DNA from 2 places in the Pseudomonas onubensis genome. Region 2 is predicted to be linked to the other one. Evidence: riboswitches for the same ligand, from Rfam matches in the RefSeq annotation. Region 2 holds a riboswitch; the other holds the start of a gene.
The links. Region 2 has a riboswitch for cobalamin ahead of ACTD9P_RS18140 (CbtB domain-containing protein). Riboswitches for the same ligand answer to the same signal wherever they lie in the genome.

Region 1: it holds a riboswitch for cobalamin, as region 2 does, so the genes downstream of both, ACTD9P_RS19590 (ABC transporter substrate-binding protein) here and ACTD9P_RS18140 (CbtB domain-containing protein) in region 2, are expected to answer to the same signal.

What each region holds. Positions count from the first base shown of each region.
Region 1 is NZ_CBFHAZ010000064.1:31,025-35,436, reverse strand. It holds gene ACTD9P_RS19610 (aldehyde dehydrogenase family protein) at 1-260, shown strand, start outside; gene ACTD9P_RS19605 (YciI family protein) at 605-997, opposite strand; gene ACTD9P_RS19600 (hypothetical protein) at 1,140-1,616, opposite strand; gene ACTD9P_RS19595 (hypothetical protein) at 1,647-2,276, opposite strand; cobalamin riboswitch at 2,385-2,578, shown strand; gene ACTD9P_RS19590 (ABC transporter substrate-binding protein) at 2,695-3,705, shown strand; gene ACTD9P_RS19585 (FecCD family ABC transporter permease) at 3,702-4,412, shown strand, end outside.
Region 2 is NZ_CBFHAZ010000056.1:283-4,694, reverse strand. It holds gene cobN (cobaltochelatase subunit CobN) at 1-804, opposite strand, end outside; gene cobW (cobalamin biosynthesis protein CobW) at 808-1,869, opposite strand; cobalamin riboswitch at 1,962-2,161, opposite strand; cobalamin riboswitch at 2,204-2,424, shown strand; gene ACTD9P_RS18140 (CbtB domain-containing protein) at 2,521-2,709, shown strand; gene ACTD9P_RS18135 (CbtA family protein) at 2,721-3,422, shown strand; gene ACTD9P_RS18130 (cobalamin biosynthesis protein) at 3,419-3,811, shown strand; gene cobM (precorrin-4 C(11)-methyltransferase) at 3,881-4,412, shown strand, end outside.

The sequences.
Region 1 (4,412 bases), on a different contig from region 2:
GCGATGCCGACCACGCGGTAGCGCTGGCCAATGACAGCGAATTTGGCCTGACGGCGAGCATCTTCACCACCGACTCGGCAAAAGCACGGGAGATCGCCAACCAACTGGAAACCGGCGGTATCTTCGTCAACGCATTCAGCGTGTCCGACCCGCGCGTAGCGTTCGGTGGGGTGAAAAAGAGTGGCTTCGGCCGCGAACTGTCGCACTTTGGTGTGCGTGAATTCTGCAACGCACAGACCGTGTGGCTGGATCGCAAATAAACCAGGCAACATCCTTCAACTGTGGGAGCGGGCTTGCTCGCGAAGGCGGTGTGTCAGTTGGCAAATTTGTCGACTGGCAGACTGCATTCGCGAGCAAGCCCGCTCCCACCCAAGCCGGCTCCCACCGTTGATCTTCGGTGTTTGTGGATGTGCGTGAATTCTGCAATGCGCAGACGGTGTGGCTGGGTCACAAATAAACCCGGCAACACCCCTTCAACTGTGGGAGCGGGCTTGCCTGCGATAGCGGTGCATCAGTGACAAATCCTTGGCTGACACGCTGCAATCGCAGGCAAGCCAGCTCCCACTCAAGCCAGCTCCCACCCTGGATCTGCTGTGTATGTGGATTAGTCCACCGTGACCTTGCCGGTAGAAAAATCGACCTTCAAATTCAACCGCCCCTCATTCACCAACCACGGCCGAATCGAAAACCTGCGCGCACCGCACTGATGCATCGGGTCCTCTGCGGCAATGGCCTTGGCATGCTCAATCGACGTTGCACGAATCACAAACATGCCGTCGCCATCCCAATACTGCTCATCGTCACTCCAATGCGGCCCGGCAGCGACCAGGATACCGTCGCGCTCGATCTTGCATTGATGCTCAAGGTGAATCGGCAAGTTCTGCATCACCGGGCCAAGCCCATCGGTTGGCGTTGAAAACACCACATAGAACTGCTTTTGCAGCATGCCCTTACTCGCCTCAAGCACTTGCTCGCGCGTTACCCGGTTTGTTTGCATGTTTGTACCCGTAGGACTGTCGACGTGGCGGCACAGGCCTTTTTCACCTGCAGCATTGGCCACGAAGCATTCCCCAACCCTGAGGGCGAGCGGTAGGCCAGTCGCAGGCATAAGACTTATGCCCGGCAGGCATGCATCTGAGTCAGAGCGCCCACAGGCGGATCAAGGCAAACCCCAAGTCTATATTGACGCATTCACGCCCATCCACCCACTCATCCCCGCGAAGGCGCCGCCCGGTGTTGGTCTCACGTTCACCTTTGGCAATCACCAGCACAAACAACCGGGCCGGGCATTCGAATGAACGCAACCGCTCGACATCAGCCCTTACCGACCAGTCGCCCTCCAGGCACTTGGCTTGGGATATGTCGCCCAAGCACTTGATTTCAGCGACCATGCTTGTTGAACCGCTGTCGTCCAGGGCATACAGGTCGGCTTTGCGCCGCTCGCCAATCGGCAAATCGGTCCAGATGCTGAGCTCCTGCTTGAACCAGGCATACAAACTGATTTCGGCCTGAATCCAGTGCTCGCGGCAACTGTTCAATTGCAGTACCTGTTCGAGTTTCTCGCCCATTTCACGAAAGGCCTGCTCGAACAAAACAATCCATTGATCAGCATTCATTGCCGGCTCCCTGTGTATGACGTATCGAGGCTAGTGCTTGACCGGCGCATCCCAGCAATCCGGCTGGCGTGCGCAGACATCGTATTGGCGATCCATCAAGGCCATGCGGTTGATGTGGGCATCGGTGGCCGCCCGGAACGACTGGTTGCTGGTGGTGATATAGGCCGCGGTGCGGTCACTCAGGCGTGCGCTTAACTGGCCTCGGGTGTGGGCATCCAGCGCCTGGGGCGCAGTGGCCATGGTTTGAAGTGTCACGTCGCTCAAGCGGCTCAACTCATCTCGGTAGGTGTTCAGGTATTCGGCACGGGCCGCGTCGTGCTGGTGGTTCAAGTCGTACTGCATCGCTTCCAGGTTCTGCTTGTAGAGCGCCCAATACCCCTCGGGCAGCACACCACCGTCTTGTTTACGCAATTTGGCAATGCGCGCGTCGTTATCCAGCGCCGGTTTGAGGACGGGCTTTTGCGACGAGATCACCACAGGGTCTTGCGTGATGATCTGGTCGATCCAGCCCGTTCGCGCCGGGTTCGAAGGCAGCACCTGCCCCAATGGCTCGAGGGGCACCGACGCAGCGGGTGGCGGTGGAGAAACTGACTGGGCGCAACCACCCAACAGCAACACAGTGCACAGCTGGGTCAAAACGAGGACGTGGCGAAAAGGCATAAGCTCTCCATGAGCAAGGACGAATCGAAAAGGCGCGGCGAATGACATCACTAGGCCAGTATCGTATTTCAGCCCATTGCTGATCAAGCTCCCACTGAACCACGCGATGAACTACCATACCGCGCCGGTTCCCAAACGGGACTAATAGGGAATTCGAAGCGCTGACCATCGCGCCAATCGAAACTGCCCCCGCAACTGTAGGTGCCGAGCCTGCTCCCCACTGCCACTGGACCACGTCCGGGAAGGCCGGAGCGAGGCGACGACGCATCAGTCAGGAGACCTGCCGGCAAAGCGTTATCACTAACCGGCGGGGTGTCCGGGAAGGACATCCGTGCCCTGCAAACCTGCAGCGTTCAAAGGTGTGTTTCCGAGCCGTACCTGCCCTGTTTTCATGTACGGTTCACTCGGAGATTGCCCCATGCTGCTACGCGTTTCGGCCCTGATCACTGGCCTGGGCTTTTGTGCCCTGGCCCACGCCACGCCGACTCACTACCCGCTGACGGTCGAAAACTGCGGCAGCAGTGTCACCTTCCAGCAAGCCCCGACACGCAGCGTGACCATCGGCCAGGCCGCCACCGAGATGCTTTACGCCCTGGGCGTTGCGGACAAAGTGGTCGGCACCTCGCTGTGGTTCAACAGCGTATTGCCGCAGTTCAAGGCGCAGAACGACAAGATCGCGCGCCTGGCCGACAACGAACCGAGCTTCGAAGCCGTGATCGCCAAACGCCCGCAACTGGTGGCCGCCGAACTGGAATGGGTGGTCGGCCCGCAAGGCGTGGTCGGTACCCGCGAGCAATTCCATGAACTGAAGATTCCCACCTACGTGCTGCCCTCCGACTGCGAAGGCAAGGACAACCTGGTGGGCGCTGACGGCACGCGGCTGGAGCCGTTTCGCATCGACACGATCTATAAAAGCATCAGCCAGTTGGCCGAGATTTTCGACGTGCAAGCGCGCGGCCAACAGTTGAATGACGAACTCAAGGCACGCCTGGCCAAGTCGGTCGCCACCGCGCAAGGCAAAGGCCTCAAGCATGCCAGCGCGCTGGTGTGGTTCTCCAGCAGCGAAATGGCTGCCGACCCGTACGTGGCAGGCCACAAGGGCATTCCCGAATTCATGCTGCAAACCCTCGGCCTGCGCAACGTGGTGCAGTCCGACGAAGAATGGCCTGCCGTCGGTTGGGAAACCATCGCCAAGGCCAACCCGACCTTCCTGGTAATTGCGCGCATGGACCGCCGCCGCTACCCCGCCGACGACCATGAAAAGAAACTCGCCTTCCTGCGCAGCGACCCGGTGACCCGCAACATGGACGCGGTGAAAAACAACCGCATCATCATTATTGACGCCCTGGCGTTGCAGGCCAGCATCCGTATGTTCGATGGCCTGGAACAACTGGCAAGCGCCATCGACGGCTACGACCTGCCCAAATGACCCGTACCCTACTCGCCCTCGCCGTGTTGCTGATGGCCGTGCTCGCCGGCACCGCCATCGGCGAAACCGCGATCGAACCGCAGGTGGTGTTGCAGGTGCTCGCCAACAAACTGTGGGCCGCCGGTTACGTGCTCGACCCGATCGACGAAGGCGTGGTGTGGAACTACCGCCTGACACGGGCGCTGGTCGCCGCCGCCTGTGGCGCAGGGCTGGCCACCTGTGGAGTGATTTTGCAGTCGCTGCTGCGCAACCCGTTGGCCGATCCGTACCTGCTGGGCATCAGTGCCGGCGCCTCGACCGGCGCAGTGTTAGTGGCGTTGATGGGCGTGGGCGGCGGTTTGATCTCGCTGTCAGCCGGCGCGTTTGTCGGTGCCATGGCGGCATTTGCGCTGGTGATATTGCTGGCACGGGCCAGCGGCTCAGTCAGCGGCACCGGCCAGATCATCCTCGCCGGCATCGCCGGCTCGCAGCTGTTCAATGCCCTCACCGCGTTCCTGATCACCAAGTCCGCCAGTTCCGAACAGGCACGCGGCATCATGTTCTGGCTGTTGGGCAACCTCAGCGGCGTGCGCTGGCCCTCGGTATGGCTGGCGGTGCCGGTAGCGGTCGCAGGCTTGGCAGTGTGTTTGTGGCATCGGCGTGCGCTGGATGCGTTCACCTTCGGCACCGACTCGGCGGCTTCACTGGGTATTGCGGTGCGGCGTGTG
Region 2 (4,412 bases):
AAAGCCGGTGGTGTTCAAAATTACCGCCGCCTGCACTTCATCCAGCAAGTCCTCGACCACCGTCAGGCAGCCGGGCTCTTTTAAACTGGCCACCGCCACCGGCAGCGGGTTAAGGCCCGCCGCCTGCAAGCGTTGGCAGAACACATCGATAAAACCGGTGTTGGCCGCCTGCAAGTGCGAGCGGTAGAACAACACCGCCGCCACCGGCCAGTCGGCGTGCCAATCGGCCTGCCAGTCGTTCAGCCGTGGGTGGGGTTTATACGGGTGATAAATGGCCGTGCGCGCCAGGGTTTGCGGCTCGTCCCAGGTGTAGTCGCGGCCCAGGTGGCTGCTGGCCAGGCAACGGTAGAAATCCAGCGCATTGCCCAAACCGCCCTGGCGCAGGAAGTGCCAGAGGCGGTCGCGCTCAGCCATGCCAACGGTGCTTAAGCCGCTGAGTTCCGGGTCGGGGCGATCATCGCCCGGCACCAGAATCAACTGCACGCCGCGCTCGGCCAACTCCACCAGCCGCTCAATGCCGTAGCGCCAGTAGCCGATGCCGCCGTGCAGCGAAATCAGGATGACCTTGGCGTGGCGCAGCACCTCGTCGACGTAAAGGTCGACCGAGGCGTGGTTCTGCACCTGCATGGGGTTGGCCAGGCGAAAACTGGGGTAGTCGTCCGGCAACTGCTGGCCAGCCTCGGCCAACAGTGCAAGGCTGGAATCACCGCTGCACAGGATGACCAGCTCGGCAGGGGTTTGGCCAAGGTCGGCAATATTGTCGTCCGAAACGAAACCGCCCGGCTGAGTCCTGAGCAGGTGCATGGGTTAAACGCTGAGCGCTGCGCGCAATTGCGCTTCAAGGCCCGCCGCGTCCAGTTCCTGGCCGATCAGCACCAGGCGTGTGATGCGCGCTTCGTCGGCGCCCCAGGCGCGGTCGAAGTGCTTGTCGAAACGCGTGCCCACACCCTGGATCAGCAGACGCATCGGCTTGTTCGGGATCGCCGCGAAGCCTTTGACGCGCAGGATGCCGTGCTGCACCACCAACTGGGTCAGGGCGTCGAGCAGCAGTGCTTCGTCGGCCTGCGGCAAGTCGATGGAGATGGAGTCGAACGCATCGTGGTCGTGATCGTCTTCGCCTTCATGGTGATGATCGTGATGGCTGTGGCGGCCGTCGATGTGTTCTTCGGAACCGGCGCCCAGGCCGATCAGCACGTCCAACGGCAAACGACCGCTGCTGGCTTCAATGATCTTCACCGCCGGCGGCAGTTCCTCGGCGACTTCCAGGCGCACGCGGGCCAGGTCTTCGGGGCTGATCAGGTCGGATTTGTTGAGGATCACCAGGTCGGCGCTGGCCAGTTGGTCGGCAAACAGCTCGTGCAGCGGCGATTCGTGGTCCAGGTTCGGGTCGAGTTTGCGCTGGGCATCAACCTGGTCCGGGAAGGCGGCGAAGGTGCCGGCGGCCACGGCCGGGCTGTCGACCACGGTGATTACCGCGTCAACCGTGCAGGCGCTGCGGATTTCCGGCCACTGGAAGGCTTGCACCAAGGGTTTTGGCAGGGCCAGGCCCGAGGTTTCGATAAGGATATGGTCGAGGTCACCGCGACGTGCCACGAGTTCGCGCATGACCGGGAAGAACTCTTCCTGCACGGTGCAGCACAGGCAGCCGTTGGCCAATTCGTAAACGCGGCCGTTGGCTTCTTCTTCGGTGCAACCGATGGAGCACTGCTTGAGGATCTCACCGTCAATGCCCAGTTCGCCGAACTCGTTGACGATCACGGCGATGCGACGGCCTTGGGCGTTGTCGAGCATATGGCGCAGCAAGGTGGTTTTACCCGAACCGAGGAAGCCGGTAACGATGGTGACGGGGAGTTTGGCCAGTGTTTTCATCGGATGCCCTTGGGGGCGGGCAGACGGGACGATAGACCCTGCGACGGCGCGCAGCAGCGGATTTCGTCACCGGATCACCCCGCCCGGTTAAGTAGAAAATCGGTTACGAGGCAGGTCTCCTGGCTTGGGGTTTGCAGGCCTTGCGACCCGCGCTGGCTGCGCCTTCCCGCCGTTATGGCAGTGGCGTGGCAGGCAGATAAACCCTTCACAGTTGCGGGGGCAGCCGCGGCTTGTACCGCGTTCCCTTCTTAGCTTCGGCGTGGGCCGAAGAACCTCGAAGGTGCAAGGCTACAGGGGCTCGCGGCATTTGACTACCGTCGCCCGCCCATGCTCTCCTACACATCTTGTTTCGGGTGCCCTTCACAGGGTGAAACGGGAAACCGGTGAGTCATCGCGTAATGACGAGTCCGGTGCTGCCCCCGCAACGGTAAGCGAGCGATGCGTCACAACCACTGTGCCTGTAGGGCATGGGAAGGCGATGCTTGATACGGCCCACCTCTTCTCCCAAGAGCGCCCCTCGCAAGCCCGGAGACCGGCCCGAAAAATCAGATAACAAACCCGCGGTGGGCGGGCGCTGTTCGGAACCCTGCGTGCCTGGCTCGCGGGGTTTTCATGCGCTCGTGTCACCCTGAAACCCTGAAGGGACGCGCCATGTCGATCATCAGCAGCACTTCGCACACCGCCAGCAGCACCGCCACCTTGAGCCAACGCCTGAGCGCCGCCATCGGCGCGTCGATCCTCGGCGCGTGCCTGGTGTACTTCGCCGGGTTCTCGCATATTGAGGCCGTGCACAACGCCGCCCACGATACCCGCCACAGCGCCGCGTTCCCGTGCCACTGAGGGCTGCCGACATGATCAAGCGTATTGCCCAAACCGCAGGTTTCACTGGCCTGCTGGCTGCCCTGTTGCTGACCCTGCTGCAAAGTTTCTGGGTCGCCCCGCTGATTTTGCAGGCGGAAACCTTTGAAAAGGCCCCGGTCGCCGAAGTGGCGCACGAACACGCCGCTGGCGCCGCAGCCCACACCCACGATGCCGAAGCCTGGGAGCCGGAAAATGGCTGGCAGCGTGTGTTGTCGACCACCGGCGGCAACCTGGTGGTAGCGGTCGGTTTCGCACTGATGCTGGCCGGCCTCTACACCTTGCGCGCGCCGACCCGCACGGCTCAAGGGTTGTTGTGGGGCTTGGCCGGTTACGCAACTTTTGTACTGGCGCCCACCCTGGGCCTGCCGCCGGAATTGCCGGGCACCGCAGCCGCCGACCTGGCCCAACGGCAGATCTGGTGGATCGGCACTGCAGCCTCTACCGCTGCGGGTATCGCACTGTTGGTGTTTGGTCGTAGCTGGCTGCTCAAGGTGCTGGGCGTGGCGATCCTGGCCGTGCCCCACGTGATCGGCGCGCCGCAACCGCAAGTGCATTCGATGCTGGCACCCGAAGCCCTGGAAGCGCAGTTCAAGATCGCCTCGCAACTGACCAACGTCGCCTTCTGGCTGGCCTTGGGCTGGATCAGCGCGTGGCTGTTTCGCCGTAACCGCGACGGCCAATACTCGGCATGACACTGGTGGTCGGCCTGGGCTGCCAGCGGGGTTGTGATGTTCACGCCCTGCTCGGCCTGTTTGACGCAGCCCTCGCCGACGCCGGGATTGAACGCCAACGCATCACGGCGCTGGCAAGTATTGATCGCAAACAGGCTGAACCCGGCCTGCTGGCCCTGGCCCGGCTGCTGGAACTGCCTTTGCAGTGTTTCAGCGCAGAACAATTGGCCGGTTTTGCACAGCGTTTGAGCCACAAGTCAGCCGTCGCTTTTGCGCATACCGGTTGCTATGGCATCGCCGAAAGCGCGGCACTGGCCCTGGCTGAACAGTTGTCGCATCGCCCTGCCCGCCTGTTGATCACGCGCAAAAAAACCGCCCAGGCCACCTTTGCATTGGCGTGCGCCGACTAAAATCCCGATAATTGCCCACCTCGATCATGAGCAACTTTCATGCTCGCCCGTTTTTCAACAGGAACTTCCATGACCGTCTACTTTATCGGTGCAGGCCCCGGCGACCCGGAATTGATCACCGTCAAGGGCCAACGGCTGATCCGTAGTTGCCCGGTGATCATCTATGCCGGTTCCCTGGTACCGGCGGCGGTACTGCAAGGTCATCAGGCCGAACAGGTGGTCAACAGCGCCGAATTGCACCTGGAGCAGATCATTGAGCTGATCAAGACAGCCCACGCCAACGGCCAGGATGTGGCCCGCGTGCACTCCGGCGACCCGAGCCTGTATGGCGCGATTGGCGAGCAGATCCGTTGTTTGCGTGAGTTGGGCATACCGTTCCAGATCATCCCAGGGGTGACGGCGGTGTCGGCTTGCGCAGCGTTGCTGGAGACGGAGCTGACACTGCCCGACATCGCCCAAAGTGTGATCCTGACCCGTTATGCCGATAAAACCAGCATGCCGGCAGGTGAGGCATTCGACAGTTTGGCGCAACATGGCACGACGATGGCAATTCACCTGGGGGTCAACCATCTGGAGAAGATCGTCGCCGAACTGCTGCCGC